4 regions of the Peribacillus sp. Bi134 genome follow, and region 1 is predicted to be linked to each of the others. Evidence: riboswitches for the same ligand, from Rfam matches in the RefSeq annotation. Region 1 holds a riboswitch; each other region holds the start of a gene.
The links. A riboswitch is a leader RNA that binds a small molecule or an ion and turns the genes downstream of it on or off. The one in region 1 is predicted to bind S-adenosylmethionine.
Positions count from the first base shown of each region.

Region 1 (4,218 bases):
TCACTTAATAGATTTGAAAATGTGTGCGGGATCGCAGGTGAAGTCGCGAACACACCAAGCTTCGCTCCTGGATCATCCGTAGCTTTCCAGTGTGGCAAATAGTGCAGGAATACTAGAGTCGCGCCGAGTATCGCGCCAATCATCTGGGCAACGATGTAACCGGGCACATCACTCCATGGAAATTCTCCAATAATGGCAAAACCTACTGTGACCGCCGGGTTTAAATGCGCCCCGCTTATGGAACCCACTGCAAAAACACCCATGGTAACCGCCAATCCCCACGCAATCGTGATAACGATCCAGCCGGCATCCTTTGCATAGGAACCCTTTAAGGATGAACCAGCCCCAATACCTGCTCCGAATACAACTAATATCATCGTGCCTAACACTTCTCCCCAAAATGGAGTCATGATAAAACCCCTCCCCTGTTAAATTATTAAACCTTGCCAACAAATAAAAGGAGATCCACAGCAGAACTATCTTCATAAATAAATTATGAATAGATCTGTTGTGAATCTCCTAGTCTCCGTCACATATATTAACTTGTACTGTAAAATATACTAGGTTATGAAAACGCTGTCAATATTTTGTGAAAAATTAATCTATTTTTCTGTAATTTTTTTCAATTTTCCCCTATTAGACGATATCCCATAATTCAGTTTTGGATGTGGTGATCGACGAAGCTCCAGCATCAAGGGCATTCAGGACTTCATCCGAAGTACGTATGAGGCCGCCTGCAAAAATCGGTGTCTGCAATCGTTCCTTCACTTCTTTTATCATCCATGGCATGGCGCCCGGCAATACTTCGATATAATCCGGCTTGGTTTTCTGCACCAGCTTATAACTTTTCTCAAGCGCATGTGAGTCTATTAAAAAGATTCGCTGGATGGCAATGACCCCCTTTTGCTTCGCCTTCAATATAACGCTTGATTTAGTCGAAATCAGCCCATAGGGATTATATTCCTGACAAATGAATTCTGTCGCGTACTCATCACTTCTTATGCCATGGATCAAATCGACATGATAAATCATTTTCTTATTATGTTGTTTTGCCATCATACTTACATTTTTCAATTGTGATATATGCAAATCAAGAAACACACCTATTTCATAGGAACTTTCTAGAAATCTTTCAAAATCCTTCATGCTTGCTGAAGCAGGCAAAATCTTTTGATCCATCATTATCCTCCTCATTCCCAGAAGAACTCAAAACTTCAAGTTATTTAGTATATTTTAAAGAGCTTGATTTATCAATCACATTTTTTTCATGACAATCTCACAATAACACTAACATACCTGGCACTCCCTTTATAGATTGCGGATAAGGTTGTATGTAAAATATCCCTTAACTCATAAAGAAAGTTTCATTATCAATGCACCTTCGACAAGTTCATACGATTTAATTGTGCCCACCGGAATTTTTCTCACGATGTTCCAAGCATTAACATTCATTTTGATCGTTCTTTTTTCAAATTCAAAAAATGGCGGTCTGTTAAATATCCTTTGGTTGATGAAATTCCTGTCAACTGGTTCCATTTCCACTAATTCAAATGAAATCGTTCTTTTTTCCACATGAACCGGTTTTAATGTAATCCGGAAAGCTACGTTTTTCTTAAACATCATTTTTTTCACTTCCATCGTTCCGGAAAGCACAATATGCTTCGGCGTAATCTCGACTTTAATATCCTGACCAGATGATTTCATTTTTATGATTCTCTCTACCATGGCTTCAGTTACCGTTATCGGTATGCCACTTTTGAATGGACTCATCCTTGCATTCCCTCCCCACTCAAAGCTTATGCCGGATTCCCTGATGCCGTTAACATTTCAGTCCGATTAATAAACGGTATATTCTAAATATTCAACCTCCAGCTCTTGACCTTTGTAAAAACTACCTGTATAGTCATAATTAATTTAATAGACAACTCTTATCCAGAGAGGTGGAGGGACTGGCCCTTTGATGCCTCAGCAACAGACTATTCATGTACTGTGCTAATTCCAGAAGTGTAAAAACTTGAAGATAAGAAGAGTATATAGCTTTGTTGCCAACACCTCTTCTTATTTTTTAAGAAGAGGTTTTTTATTTTTAAAAGGAAAGAAGGAATGCAACATGTCAATCACATTAACGAAAGCACCATTCAGGGCCGATCACGTCGGAAGTTTATTAAGACCGGAACGTTTACATATTGCCAGAAAGCAATTTAGGGAGGGTACCCTTTCAGCAGAGCGCCTTCGTGAAATTGAAACCGAAGAAATCAAACGGATTGTCGATAAACAAATTGAAGTTGGATTAGAGGCTGTTACGGACGGCGAGTTCAGACGAACATGGTGGCACTTTGACTTCCTCGAACATTTAAATGGCATCGAGGGATATGTGACTGAAAAAGGTCTCACATTCGATGGTGTGGAAACAGAGAGATATAACGTTCGCAATACCGGGAAGGTTTCATTCAATCCTGAACATCCCTTCATTCGTGATTTCATTGAATTGAACAAAATCGTGAACGGACGTGCCGTTGCCAAGCAAACGATTCCCAGTCCGAATCAATTATTTGCTGCAGGTATTCATAATGAAGACATCTACCCTGATATCGAAGACTATGCAAATGATATCATCAAAGCCTATCAGCATGCTTTGAAAGCCTTTTATGAAGCAGGTGTGCGTTATCTTCAATTGGATGATGTATATATTGCCAGACTTTCAGCTCCAGATTTCCAGTTCAAAGATGGAAAATATACGAGGGAACAGTTAATTGATCTTGCACTTCGTGTCATTAATGGAGCATTGGAAGGCAAACCAGAAGACCTTGTCGTCACTACCCACCTATGTCGCGGAAACTATCAGTCGACTTGGGCGTTTGAAGGAAGCTATGCCCGTATCGCTCCCACTTTATTGGCAAAAGAAAAAGTGGATGGATTCTTCTTGGAATATGATGATCAACGCTCAGGGGATTTCAAACCATTGGAATACATTCCAAATGGCGGTGCACAGGTTGTACTGGGGGTCGTCACTTCAAAAAATGGGGAAATCGAAGACAAGGAAGCTGTTAAGGCACGCATTAAAGAAGCCTCGCACTTCGTTGCTCTCGAACAATTATGCTTAAGCCCTCAATGCGGCTTCGCCTCCACCCATCACGGCAACAAGCTAACCGAAGAACAGCAATGGGAAAAGCTGAAATTCGTCGTTGATGTAGCAAAAGAAGTGTGGGAATGATTTTTTTGCGGAAACTTTAATACTGATTTACAGGATTCGAATAACCTAATCGGCAGCACTTATTAGGGAGCCGATTAGGTCCTTGCAATAATACATTTCCATTCCTTTAATGGCTCTTTTGAATAACGGTATCAAGTTTTGATTTATGAAATTAACGATTAATGTTAAAATCATTTGACATATCGATAATTCTCGATATAATGAAATGTATGAAAACAATCGAGATATTTAAAGCATTATCCAATGAATCCAGGTTGCAAATCTTACAATGGCTCAAGGCGCCTGAACTCCACTTCACCCCTCATGAGGGAATAGACATGAAGGAAACCGGCGTTTGCGTAAGTCAGATTACGGAAAAATTAAACATGACCCAGTCCACGGCCTCTCAATACCTCTCGATGCTTCTTAGAGCAGGATTGATTAAAACGGAGCGGATAGGAAAGTTTACGTATTACAAACGAGATGAAGATGCAATCTCAAAAATTACTGATTTCTTGAAAGAAGAAGTATGAAAATGAACCTGATCCGTACCTTAGAGGGTTGGGTTCATTTCCCCCCCCTAACAGTTCGACATTTCGCGATATGTTTATTTTTTTATCCATACATATTAACATATTCCGATATATCTTTATATAAAATTGATAATCATTAATGAGGAGTGAATCTATTTTGCTTAATACATGGAAAATTTACATGTTGGCGATAATCAGTTTTTTAGTAGGAACATCCGAATTCATCATATCCGGAATTTTGGATAAGATTGCGGATTCTCTTGGAGTTACCCTTGCTGCCGCAGGACAGCTCATTACAATTTTCTCCCTTGTCTACGCAATCGGTACACCCATTCTAATGGCTTTGACAGCAAGTTTAGACAGACGAAAATTAATGTTGTATTCCCTTGGACTATTCATAGTGTCCAACCTGCTTGCCTTTCTATTACCAGGCTTTGGACCGTTTCTATTTGCACGCATAATCATGGCACTTGGTGCAGGATTGGTTGTAGT
Region 1 is NZ_CAKKLN010000002.1:585,562-589,779, reverse strand. Features, by position in the region: gene LQ188_RS05825 (MIP/aquaporin family protein) at 1-410, opposite strand, end outside; gene LQ188_RS05820 (glycerol-3-phosphate responsive antiterminator) at 637-1,179, opposite strand; gene LQ188_RS05815 (hypothetical protein) at 1,351-1,770, opposite strand; SAM riboswitch class I at 1,926-2,027, shown strand; gene LQ188_RS05810 (5-methyltetrahydropteroyltriglutamate--homocysteine S-methyltransferase) at 2,111-3,214, shown strand; gene LQ188_RS05805 (metalloregulator ArsR/SmtB family transcription factor) at 3,424-3,726, shown strand; gene LQ188_RS05800 (MFS transporter) at 3,884-4,218, shown strand, end outside.

Region 2 (4,218 bases), on a different contig from region 1:
TGTCAAAATTGGCGACGAAACATCAATTTGGTTCAATTCCGTCATTCGCGGTGATGTATCCCCAACCATCATCGGGAAAAAAGTCAGTATACAGGATAACAGCGTCCTGCACCAAAGCCCAAATAATCCATTGATCATCGAGGATGAAGTAACCATTGGCCATCAGGTCATTTTACATAGCTGTAAAATCCGTAAAGGAGCTCTGATCGGCATGGGATCGATTATACTTGATGAAGCTGAAATCGGCGAAGGAGCCTTCATCGGTGCCGGCAGCCTCGTTCCACAAGGTAAAGTCATTCCACCGAACATGCTGGCATTCGGACGGCCAGCTAAAGTCATTCGCGAAATCAACGAAGAAGATCGCCAGGATATGGAACGCATCGTTCGCGAATATGCCGAAAAAGGACAATACTATAAAACGGCGGAACGCATAAAGTGAATTGACTGAAAGTTACGAGTATTGTACTCAAACTCACGAGTATTTGCTACAAATTCACGAGTATTTACTCCAAACTCACGAGTATACGCTCTAAATTCATGAGTATATGCTCTAAACTCATGAGTATACGCTCTAAACTCTCGAGTATACGCTCTAAACTCTCGAGTATACGCTCTAAACTCTCGAGTATACGCTCTAAACTCTCGAGTACTTGCTACAAACTCTAGAGTAACGCTTCAACCTCACGATTTGATGACCCAAACAAACTTGTAAACGACTTTAACTCACGAGTTTTGCACGTATTTTATATTTCTTTGGGATTTCTTGAATTATTCCCGCTGACGGCAAAATTAATCCACAAAAAAAAGGTGTCCCGCAAATTGCGGGACACCTTTTTTATATGATTTACGCTTGTGCTTTTAATGTTTCTGCTTTGTCCGTGCGTTCCCATGGAAGATCGACATCTGTACGGCCAAAGTGTCCGTAAGCAGCTGTTTGTTTGTAGATCGGGCGACGAAGGTCAAGCATTTTGATGATGCCAGCTGGACGAAGGTCGAAGTTAGCACGAACTAGGTCAACAAGGACTTCTTCGCTAACTGTACCAGTTCCGAACGTATCAATTGAAATCGATACAGGCTCTGCCACACCGATTGCGTATGCCAATTGAACTTCCGCTTTGTCGGCAAGGCCGGCTGCCACGATGTTTTTCGCAACATAACGAGCAGCGTATGCAGCAGAACGGTCAACTTTAGTAGCATCCTTACCAGAGAATGCACCGCCGCCGTGACGAGCGTATCCGCCGTAAGTATCAACGATGATTTTACGTCCAGTAAGACCCGCATCCCCTTGAGGTCCGCCAATTACGAAACGGCCAGTCGGGTTGATGAAGTATTTAGTTTTAGCATCGATCAATTCAGCTGGAACGACCGCTTTGATCACATGTTCTTTTAGATCGGCTTGAATTTGTTCAAGCGTAATTTCAGCATCATGCTGTGTAGAGATAACGATCGTATCTACACGTACAGGACGGTTATTCTCATCATATTCCACAGTTACCTGTGTTTTACCATCAGGGCGTAAGTAAGCAAGAGTTTCATCTTTACGAACTTGAGCCAGGCGGAATGAAAGTTTATGCGCCAATGAAATCGGAAGCGGCATAAGCTCTTCTGTTTCATTACAAGCAAATCCGAACATAAGACCTTGGTCCCCTGCACCGATTGCATCGATTTCTTCCTCTGACATGTTTCCTTCACGAGCTTCCAATGCTTTATCGACTCCAGCTGCGATATCGGCAGACTGCTCATCAATGGAACTCAACACTGCACAAGTTTCAGCATCGAAACCGTATTTCGCACGTGTGTAGCCAATTCCTTTAATCGTATCACGAACGATACGCGGAATATCCACGTAAGCGGACGTTGTAATTTCACCAGCAACAAGTACAAGGCCTGTTGTTACACTAGTTTCACACGCAACACGTGCATTTGCATCCTTAGCTAGGATAGCATCTAAAATGGAATCTGAAATCTGATCACAAATTTTGTCCGGATGGCCCTCTGTAACAGATTCAGAAGTAAATAGACGTTTCTTTGACATCATATTTCCTCCTTGGAAGTTAGTATGTTGTAGGCATAAGCCTGATTTTTACGGAACTCGTTTCCCTCATTAGTTTCAACTATAGACACAGAATTACTTATGAAAAACACAAAAACCTTCCCTGGCAAATGAGGAAAGGTTTAAAATTCTGTCTTCTATCCTTTCACTCTTATCGTTCAAGGGTTTTTACCTTGCTCAGGTTAGCACCATCACCACTATTCCTTGAAGATCTTCGCTTTATTTTCGGCGATCGATCTTGGAGTCAAGTTCAATATGGCAGGTTGCTGGGTTTCAAAGGGCCTGTCCCTCCACCAACTCGGGATAAGAGAATCCGTACAATTTAAGATATTATCGTATCTAGTTGGAATTTGTCAATGCTTTTCTAAAAAGAACATTTCCGCCCAGTATGGCTTTCTTTTGAAAAAAGTGTTGATACAGCGTCTTAGAAGGGTTTACAATGCAAAATACGAATAGAAATGTTGGAAATTGCCATTAATAATAAGTATTAAGCATACGAAAAACGACTTCACCATTGGAAATATATTGCTTACTTACTTCCTATTAAAATAAAATTGACTTCATTAAAGTATATGTGATAATCCTGACTCGGTTCCTGCCGGAATAAAATGATTAACGCGGCCAGCTGAAAATAATCACAAATTAGAAGAAATAGTATAGACTATTTAAATGAATGTGTTATACTAATTGTAATCTAAAAACTTAAACAAAGGAAGGTACCTCATATATGAATTCTGTAGATGTTTCTAATGAGTTACACCAGTTATTAACAGGAAACAATGTGCAAACTCAACTTTCAGTTCCTCAATTGGTCGAAAAAGTATTAAGCAGAAATGAAGGCGTTTTAACATCAACCGGCGCAGTAAAAGCTGAAACTGGCAAATATACTGGTCGTTCACCTAAAGATAAATTTATCGTGGAAGAAGCATCCGTTAAAGATAAAATCGATTGGGGTTCAGTGAACCAGCCAATTTCCGAAGATGTGTTCAATAAACTATATAATAAAGTAGTTGACTACCTAAAAGCAAAAGAAGAGATTTTTGTTTTTAAAGGTTTCGCTGGTGCAGACGAATCATCTCGTCTTCCAATCCGTGTTGTTAATGAATATGCTTGGCATAACCTTTTCGCCCATACTTTGTTCATCCGTCCAAATGAAGAGGAACTAAGAGGTCACGAAGCTGAATTCACAATCCTTTCTGCACCTAACTTCAAAGCAGACCCAGAAGTGGACGGAACCACTTCCGAAACTTTCATCATCGTTTCATTTGAACGCCGTACCATCCTGATCGGCGGAACGGAATATGCAGGAGAAATGAAAAAATCGATCTTCTCGATCATGAACTACTTACTTCCAGAGGCTGGAATCCTTCCAATGCATTGCTCTGCTAACGTAGGACGTGAAGGGGACGTCGCTTTATTCTTCGGTCTGTCCGGTACAGGCAAAACAACTTTATCAGCAGACACTAGCCGTAAACTGATTGGCGATGACGAGCACGGCTGGTCTTCTAATGGCGTATTCAACATCGAAGGCGGCTGCTATGCGAAAACGATCAATCTTTCACGTGAAAAAGAACCACAAATTTTCGATGCAATCCGTTTCGGTGCCGTATTGGAAAATGTTGTTGTTGATCCGGATACACGTGAAGCGAACTATGATGACAGTTCATTGACTGAAAACACTCGTGCTGCTTACCAAATGCAAGCGATCGATAACATCGTGAACCCAAGTATTGCAGGACATCCAAATACAATCATTTTCTTAACAGCTGATGCTTCAGGCGTTCTGCCTCCAATCAGCAAGCTTTCCAAAGAACAGGCAATGTTCCACTTCCTAAGCGGATACACTAGTAAATTGGCTGGTACTGAAAGAGGCGTAACTTCACCGGAAGCTACATTCTCCACTTGCTTCGGATCTCCATTCTTACCTCTTCCAGCTCAACGCTATGCTGAGATGCTTGGTGATAAAATTGACGAGCACAATGCAAAGGTATACCTTGTCAACACTGGATGGACTGGCGGAGCATACGGAACTGGAAGCCGTATGAAACTTGCTTACACTCGTGCAATGGTACAAGCGGCACTTGAAGGTGAATTAGCGAACATCGAAACGATCAAAGATGATATCTTCGGCTTGGATATCCCGCTTCATGTTCCTGGTGTTCCTG
Region 2 is NZ_CAKKLN010000011.1:82,336-86,553, forward strand. Features, by position in the region: gene LQ188_RS23155 (gamma carbonic anhydrase family protein) at 1-439, shown strand, start outside; gene metK (methionine adenosyltransferase) at 845-2,038, opposite strand; SAM riboswitch class I at 2,202-2,363, opposite strand; gene pckA (phosphoenolpyruvate carboxykinase (ATP)) at 2,781-4,218, shown strand, end outside.
Region 2: linked by a shared signal. The riboswitch ahead of metK (methionine adenosyltransferase) and the one ahead of LQ188_RS05810 (5-methyltetrahydropteroyltriglutamate--homocysteine S-methyltransferase) in region 1 are both predicted to bind S-adenosylmethionine.

Region 3 (4,218 bases), on a different contig from region 1:
TGAACTAGCTACTGATGGACCTGGATTTGCAGTTGATGAAGCAGAGCAGCACCTAGGTGAGAACCTTGCCCTGCCGCCATTTTTAGAATCAAAAAGAAAAGATATTGAATCGAATTTAAAACCACTGAATACAAAATCAACTAATTAATCAAGGGGAAAGGAAGGAATCGGCATGCAAAAGCAAAATGCAGGAATACATCATATAACCGCAATTGTAGGCAATCCTCAAGAGAATGTGGATTTTTATGCTGGAGTGCTGGGAATGCGTATGGTGAAGAAAACCGTTAATTTTGATGATCCAGGCACCTATCATTTATATTTCGGAGATGAATCAGGTTCACCGGGCACTATCATCACTTTCTTTCCTTGGCCTGGGGCATACCGAGGGACAATTGGCTCCGGACAAGTGGGGATAACAACATATGCCATTCCGGAAGGTTCATTGGGCTTCTGGGAAACGCGCTTGGGTAAATTTAATATTGACTTTGAAAAGATCTCACGCTTCGGCGAGGATTATCTGGGATTTCAGGACCCACATGGATTGCAACTTGAACTGGTTGAGCGTAAAGAAGGTAAAAATAGCGAGTGGTCATTCGGCGGTGTACCAGCTGATAAGGCAATCAAGGGATTCGGCGGTGCTGTATTATTGACGTCTAAACCGATCAAAACGATGGAACTTTTAGAGGAAGTGATGGGTTTGCAAAAGATGGGGGAAGAGGGCGATTTCATTCGCTTCAAATCAACATCGGACATCGGAAATTTGATAGATGTTAAAAAAACGGTTTTGCCAAATGGGAAAATCGGAGTGGGAACTGTTCATCATCTTGCATGGCGTGCAAGCGATAATGAAGATCATAAAGAATGGAGGGAACATATCGCAAACCATGGCTATGGCGTGACACCCTTTAAAGACCGCCAATACTTCGATGCCATTTATTTCAGGGAAGATGGAGGCATACTCTTTGAAGTTGCCACAGATCCACCTGGCTTTGCTCATGATGAAACGAAGGAAACGATGGGTAGTAAATTAATGCTGCCGCCTTGGCTTGAAGAAAAAAGGGAAATTATGGAGAAAACGTTACTGCCGGCAGTGCCGAGGGTACTAGAGGAGGATAAATGATGAAGCATATTTTTCAAAAAGGAAGTAATCCAGATGCACCGTTGCTTTTGCTTTTACATGGCACTGGAGGAACGGAAACGGATCTTTTGCCATTATCGGAGATGGTTTCACCGGGATCATCCGTACTCAGCGTACGGGGAAATGTACTTGAAAACGGAATGCCCCGTTATTTCCGCCGGCTGGCTGAAGGAGTTTTTGATGAAGAAGATTTGATTTTCCGTACGAAGGAGCTTTATGACTTCTTGGAATCAGCGTCCGGACAATATGACTTCGATCGTGACAGAGTGGTGGCATTAGGTTATTCTAATGGTGCAAACATAGCAGCAAGTTTGATGTTCCATTTCGAAGGGGCATTAAAAGGAGCGATTCTTCATCATCCAATGGTGCCTAGACGCGGGATTGCTTTGCCGTCCCTATCGGATATACCTGTATTCATTGCTGCAGGTAAAAACGATCCGATTTGCCCCGCAGCAGAAACTGATGAACTTAATCGGATTTTACTGCAAGCGGGTGCTGCGGTGGACGTTCACTGGGAAAATTACGGTCATCAGTTAACACGTTCAGAGGTTGATGCAGCAAGTTCATGGTTTCAAAAGAACTTTTTATAAGAATGAGAGGGATGAAGATGATTTCAGTAAATCCTGAAAGTCTTACAGAACGGGAAAATTATAAGTTTTTGACTGGAAGCATCATACCGAGACCAATAGCCCTGGTCACGACACAATCCGAAACCGGTACAATCAATATAGCGCCGTTCAGTTTTTTTAACATAGTCAGTTCCAATCCTCCGATGATTTCCATTTCTGTTCAACGGAAAGAAGGAGTTTTGAAGGACACGGCCCGAAATGCAATTCAAACAGGTGAATTCGTTGTTCATATCACTGATGAAGACAATGTTGCTGATGCAAATCGAACGGCCGAGGAACTCCCGTCTGACGAAAGTGAATTGGGTCTTACCAATTTCACTCAGGCTGTTAGTGATAAGGTGTCGGTACCAGGATTGCAAGAAGCGAAGGTACGCTTTGAATGCACATTGGAGCATGCGATACCTTTGGCAGGTTCCAAGAATAAACCTGGTTGTGATTTATTGATAGGGAAAATAGTCTGCTATCATATAGAGCAGGAGATTTACCATAATGGCCGAATTGACCAGAATGGGCTAAAACCAGTAGCAAGATTAGCGGGTCATACTTATACAAAACTAGGAGAATTATTTGAAATTGAAAGACCTTAAGGAATATAAGAAAAATGGCGTCATCTTTTAAGGTGTCGTCATTTTTTAAAAATTATTCCCGGTTAGCATTATTTACAATTCTATAATGTAAGCGACTGTTCCAAAAACAAGTTCATATCTATGCCAAAGGTGCGTTGATCGTTTGGATTTTAAAGGAAGCCTTTACAAACCGAAACAAAACTTGACAATTTTTTCATAGATTGATAAAGTTATAAAAAAATAATTTCTTATCCAGAGAGGTGGAGGGACTGGCCCTATGAAACCTCAGCAACAGGTCTGCAATGACACTGTGCTAATTCCAGGGGGTGAAACCTTGATAGATAAGACCGTACGTGTTTATTTGTCAGTAACGCACTCTTTTTTAGAGTGCGTTTTCGTTTTTTCTGGATGCAAGATAAAGGAGAGTAAGAATGGAGAACAAAAGGAAGCATGATTTTCAAAGGAAAATGCAGGCACGGCATATAATAATGCTATCGCTTGGCGGGGTGATTGGAACAGGTTTATTCTTAAGTTCGGGTTATACGATTCAACAGGCAGGCCCGTTTGGCACCATCCTTTCGTATCTGATTGGGGCATTAGTGGTTTATCTAGTCATGCTATGTCTAGGGGAACTGGCAGTACATATGCCCGAGACAGGTGCGTTTCATAGCTACTCAGCTAAATACATAGGTCCTGGGACAGGGTATACAGTAGCCTGGTTGTATTGGCTAACTTGGACAGTTGCACTTGGTTCGGAATTCACGGCTGCAGGATTGTTGATGCAGAGATGGTTTCCATCAATCAATGTCTGGATATGGAGTGCACTATTTGCCATATTGGTTTTGGCATTAAATGCGTGGACCGTTAAATTTTTCGCTGAATCCGAATTCTGGTTTGCGTCTATAAAGGTATTTGCCATTGTGATTTTCATTATTTTGGGAGCAGCGGTAATGCTAGGTTTCATTCCAATAATTCATTCACAATCCGCTCCGTTATTCTCCAATTTTACAAGTGAAGGTTTATTTCCGAATGGTGCTTTTGCCATTATAATGACGATGCTTGCGGTGAATTTCGCATTCTCTGGAACTGAATTAATTGGAATTGCAGCTGGAGAAACTGTGAATCCAGAAAAAACGATACCAAAGGCAATCCGTATGACATTATGGAGATTGATTATCTTTTTTGTAGGAACCATCGTTGTATTATCCGCATTATTGCCTATTTCGGATGCAAGCGTATTAGAAAGCCCCTTTGTGGCAGTTCTTGAACGGATTGGTGTGCCATATGCAGCGGATATTATGAACTTTGTTATATTAACTGCCATTTTGTCTGCTGCAAACTCAGGACTGTATGCGGCATCCAGAATGCTTTGGTCACTTGCAGATAAGGAAACTATATCACCAATATTTGCAAAATTGACAAAACGGGGAGTTCCGATAAATGCAGTCCTTTTCAGTATGTTGGGCGGCTGCTTAGCCCTGTTTTCGAGTATTATTGCACCGGATACTGTTTACATAGTGCTTGTATCCATTTCTGGACTAGCCGTTGTTGTAGTTTGGATGAGTATTAGCATGTCGCAATTTCTATTTCGCAGACGATATATAAACGAAGGAAATTCAGTAAATGACTTAGCTTATCGAACGCCATTATATCCACTCGTACCAATCGTTTCTTTTATGCTATGCCTAGCTTCTTGCATAGGAATTGCATTTGATCCTACACAACGAATTGCACTATATTGTGGCATTCCATTTATTTTGATTTGCTATGGAAGTTATTATCTGACACAAAACCATAAAGAAAAGAGGAGTAAATCATGAACATTAAAACTAACCCAATTGACGCTATTTTACGAGATCATTCAGTCATGATTTTAGACGGAGCT
Region 3 is NZ_CAKKLN010000001.1:293,653-297,870, forward strand. Features, by position in the region: gene LQ188_RS01435 (ring-cleaving dioxygenase) at 1-148, shown strand, start outside; gene LQ188_RS01440 (ring-cleaving dioxygenase) at 173-1,120, shown strand; gene LQ188_RS01445 (alpha/beta hydrolase) at 1,120-1,728, shown strand; gene LQ188_RS01450 (flavin reductase family protein) at 1,746-2,354, shown strand; SAM riboswitch class I at 2,579-2,681, shown strand; gene mmuP (S-methylmethionine permease) at 2,765-4,153, shown strand; gene mmuM (homocysteine S-methyltransferase) at 4,150-4,218, shown strand, end outside.
Region 3: linked by a shared signal. The riboswitch ahead of mmuP (S-methylmethionine permease) and the one ahead of LQ188_RS05810 (5-methyltetrahydropteroyltriglutamate--homocysteine S-methyltransferase) in region 1 are both predicted to bind S-adenosylmethionine.

Region 4 (4,218 bases), on a different contig from region 1:
TACACACTCGACCAGGAACGTTTCGAGAAAATGACGGTTGCCCTTTGGAAAAATTATAAATATACGGATTCTTATTTCGAATGGTTAAGAGTGATTAATAATTTGATAGATACCATCGAATTGAACCATGCGGATGTATGGGATGAGCTTTCCGTCTATTACAGGGATGCATATGCAGGTCTGTTAGAAGGAACGCATCTAATCAAAGAATTAAGTCCTGTCGTGCCAAGGTTGCTGGAAAACTGGCTCAAAATCGCAGACGGGGAGCTTTCGCTGTTTGCGGCGGCGTCCACGTTGTCCTGGAATGAAATCTTCCCGGATACGGTCAATGCGCTGGTCATTCAGGATGCAGAGAGCCTGCTTTCGAAATCGCCTAAATTGGGAGGCGGACTGGAAGCGGGAGAGAAACTGTTCAATTCCATTATCCAGTGGGCTGAAGATAATGATTTAAGGGTTGGCAATAAGCTTAAATGGATGGTGGAGGGGCTTAAGGATACCAGGAATTTCAATCTCCTTCTTGCAGGAAGTACAGGAAATGGCAAGACATCCTTTATTCAGTCAATCGTTGGCGAGAGCATTGCTGCTGAGGACCATTCTTCCCTAGTCAGTGTCAAAGATGGGGATGATTTGGAAATCCTTGAAATTACCGATACAGATAGCAAAGTTGTCGAGGAGCTAACTGATTTGGATGAAACACGCCGTCAGCGCGGGACTATTGTCGATGTGACAATCATCAGTGACTACCTAAGAAATAATCATCTGCGGTTATTGGATACACCGGGGTTCAATGGGGAACAAAGCGTGGAATCCGATTTCCAAGGCTATTTACATGGCAGTGATGGCCTGATGTTCGTTCTTGACGCCCGGGCTCCTTTCACCGGCAGCGAAAGGGATCTGTTATTGGAAATTCAAATGATGGCTCCGAAACTGCCGATCCATTTCCTATTAAATAAAATGGATACGATATACAGTGATCAGGTCGCAGTCCGGATGGAAGACGAAACATGGGATAAAGTGAATGCATATTTCCCGAATGCGAAAGTGTTCGCTTTCTCCAAACATTATGACAGCAGGCAGCAATTGAAGGACCTTTCAGCCTTCCTTCAATCGAATTATCAAGATGATAATTGGAAGGAAAGAAGATCTGAAAAAATCCTGGCATTCATTCGTAAAACTTTATCTTATCTATTAGAAAAACGGGCAGCCAATGAGCGGAAATGCGAGCATTCCATCTCTTGGAATGAGCAGATGGAAGTCAAACTGAATGGAGCGGTCAATCAACTGGCTGATCTGGAAAAAGAAAAAAGTGAAAATATCATAAGGTCGTATCGTTCGCTTAAGGACGAAGTGAAAAGTCAGCTTTATTCAAAAATTCCTGAATTACTGAGGGATTGCTCTAAATCGTTAACGGAAAGCAGTGATTTCAGTCAGGTCCATGTACAGTTAAACCAGGAAATGAATGAGCGGATTCAAAACTTCATTTCTGACAAGATCATGCCTCAATATTACCGTTCTCTTCAAGACTGGATTGCCAGTTCCCAAATGGAGTTCTCACAAAGCCAGCAGTTCATGGATGAGATGAGTGCCGGATTCAATGAATTATACAAAGAAGAACGGATTACACTGGCAGGTGACTTCAGAGTATTGGATGACTGGCGCCGTGATGCCGACCGGATGACAAGCAGTATCCGCATCGAAAACGTTAATATCCTTTTGCGCAGGACTCCATCTCAATTACTGCTTAAAGGGGCAGGGAAGCTGTTTGGGGCGATACCGCAAAATAAAGCCAATATGTACAATCGTTATAAGAAATACCTGGAAAGTGAAGATTACCTGGATGTTGCGGAAATGATCACGGAGCGTTTCCTTACCCAATTTGGATTGTTTGAAAAATCTTTGGATCGTGACATCTCCCTTTTCTATCGCGGTTCATTTGCATTACTTCAAAAAACGATAGAGCAAACGCAGACTGAAATAAAAGACTACCAGGCTGCATTGGAGCATATGAAACAAAATCCGGAAGTTTACCGTGACCCTATCACTTTGTTCGAAGTGAAATTAAGGCAGTTGGAGCGGCTTGAAAAGATTGAGAAAAAGCGTCTAGCCCAGCTTCAAAGAAAATAAAAAATAACGGGGAACATTTCAAATATTCAAAAATCTATTGACTTTACGACTATATCCCTATAAAGTGATAATTACGAAAACGTAACACGATATATCTCTTATCAAGAGTGGCGGAGGGACTGGCCCTAAGATGCCCAGCAACCGTTCCATTAGGAATTGGTGCTAAATCCTGCAAAACAGAAATGTTTTGACAGATAAGAGAGGGACAAGTCTGCAAAACAGCCGATTAAACCTCTCTATATTAGAGAGGTTTTTATTTTGGGATTTACACCAACTTAACTGATGAGACTAATAAGAAAAAATGGAGGGAAACAAGATGAAAAGGTCTATTAAAGGTATATTCATTTCAGCCATCGCTTCGGCTTTGCTTTTAACGGGGTGCTCTACAGGTCAGAGTTCCACAGAGTCGAAGAAAGAAGAAAAAGTATCATTTGAAAATGTTCCGGAAAGATTCGCTGATGGAGATGGAGCCAGAATCAAAGTGATCCGTAAAATTGGCGGTGATGATCATACGGCCCAATACCTGGCAGGGGCGAAGGAAGAAGGAGAAGCACTGGGGTTTCAAGTGGATACGTACACAGCCAATGGTGATACGGCTAAATTCCATGATGCGATAGCGCAGGCTTTGGAGGAAGATTATGACGGCTATATCATTTCACATGGTGATGATGCAGCAACTGTGAATGACGTTCAAAAGTTGGTTGATGCAGGTAAAAGCGTTGTCACATTCGATTCAATAAGCGATCTATCTAAAATAGAAGGCGTGACATTAACTTCACAAGATGATGAAGAGTTGGCAACACTGGCTTTTGATAAGCTGATAAAAGAACAGAAAGGTAAAGCGGCAATTGCATACCTTTGGGTGGACGGTTTTCCTCCAATGGTAAGAAGAAATGCAGTCTATCAGGAAAAATTAAAAGAAAATCCTGGGATCAAAGAAGTCGAAAGATTCGGAGTGGCATCTGCTGATACATCGGTTCAGACACAAAATGCTGTAGCCGCAATGCTGAATAAATACCCTAAAGGTAAATTGGATGCCATTTTCGCAACATGGGATGCCTTTGCTATCGGTGCAGCCCGGGCGATTAAAGAGGCGGGCCGCGATGAAGTGAAGATATATGGAATAGATGTCTCGAATGCAGATCTCCAGGAAATCCAATCGGCTGATAGCTCATGGTCCTACACGGCAGCAGTAGATCCCAAGTTGATCGGTGCAGTGAATATGAGGATATTGGCTAAAAAATTAGCGGGCGAAGAAACGCCGCAAACCTATGACTTGGAGGCTTCACTTATTTCACAAAAGCAAATCCAAGCGTCTAAAGAAGCAGTGAACATGGCAAATCTGTCTGGTATTGTCGATGGCTGGGGTGTATCGACGGAATTTGAAGAAGATTGGATGAAAGTTTTGAAAGATCATTATAAAAATTAAAAAGAGACACTCTCTTTCAAGTAGAAGGGAGTGTCTGTTCAATAAGGGGGAATGGACATGGGCACGCAACTAGAAATGAAGAAGATTTCGATTGAATTTCCGGGGGTGAAGGCGCTGAGTGATGTTGATTTTTCCGTAAAATCGGGGACAGCCCACGCATTGGTCGGTGCAAACGGAGCAGGGAAATCGACGTTAATGAAAGTTTTATCGGGAGCCCATGTTCATTATTCAGGTGACATTTATATTGATGGGGTGAAGAGGGATATCCGCTCGCCAAAAGCGGCTCAAGAACAAGGCATTCAAATTGTTTATCAGGAAGTGGATACCGCCCTCATCCCTTATTTAACGGTTGGGGAAAATGTAATGTTGAATGATATGGTCCAAAACATGGGAAAAAAACAGATGGTCCAATGGAAAGAGCTGCATAACCAAGCGGCTTCTATTCTTGAAGATATGAAAATTCGTGTCCCTTCGAAAAAGCTGGTAAGAGACCTTACCTTGGCTGAAAAACAGATGGTCCTGATAGCAAGAGCCGTTTCGACAGAATGCAAATTCCTGATTCTCGACGAGCCAACTGCTCCGTTAAGTCATACGGAGACGACAGAACTTTTTCGAATTGTAAATGAATTAAAGCAAAAAGGCGTGGGAATCATTTTCATTTCACA
Region 4 is NZ_CAKKLN010000008.1:289,283-293,500, reverse strand. Features, by position in the region: gene LQ188_RS19725 (GTPase domain-containing protein) at 1-2,124, shown strand, start outside; SAM riboswitch class I at 2,220-2,325, shown strand; gene LQ188_RS19720 (sugar ABC transporter substrate-binding protein) at 2,441-3,553, shown strand; gene LQ188_RS19715 (sugar ABC transporter ATP-binding protein) at 3,611-4,218, shown strand, end outside.
Region 4: linked by a shared signal. The riboswitch ahead of LQ188_RS19720 (sugar ABC transporter substrate-binding protein) and the one ahead of LQ188_RS05810 (5-methyltetrahydropteroyltriglutamate--homocysteine S-methyltransferase) in region 1 are both predicted to bind S-adenosylmethionine.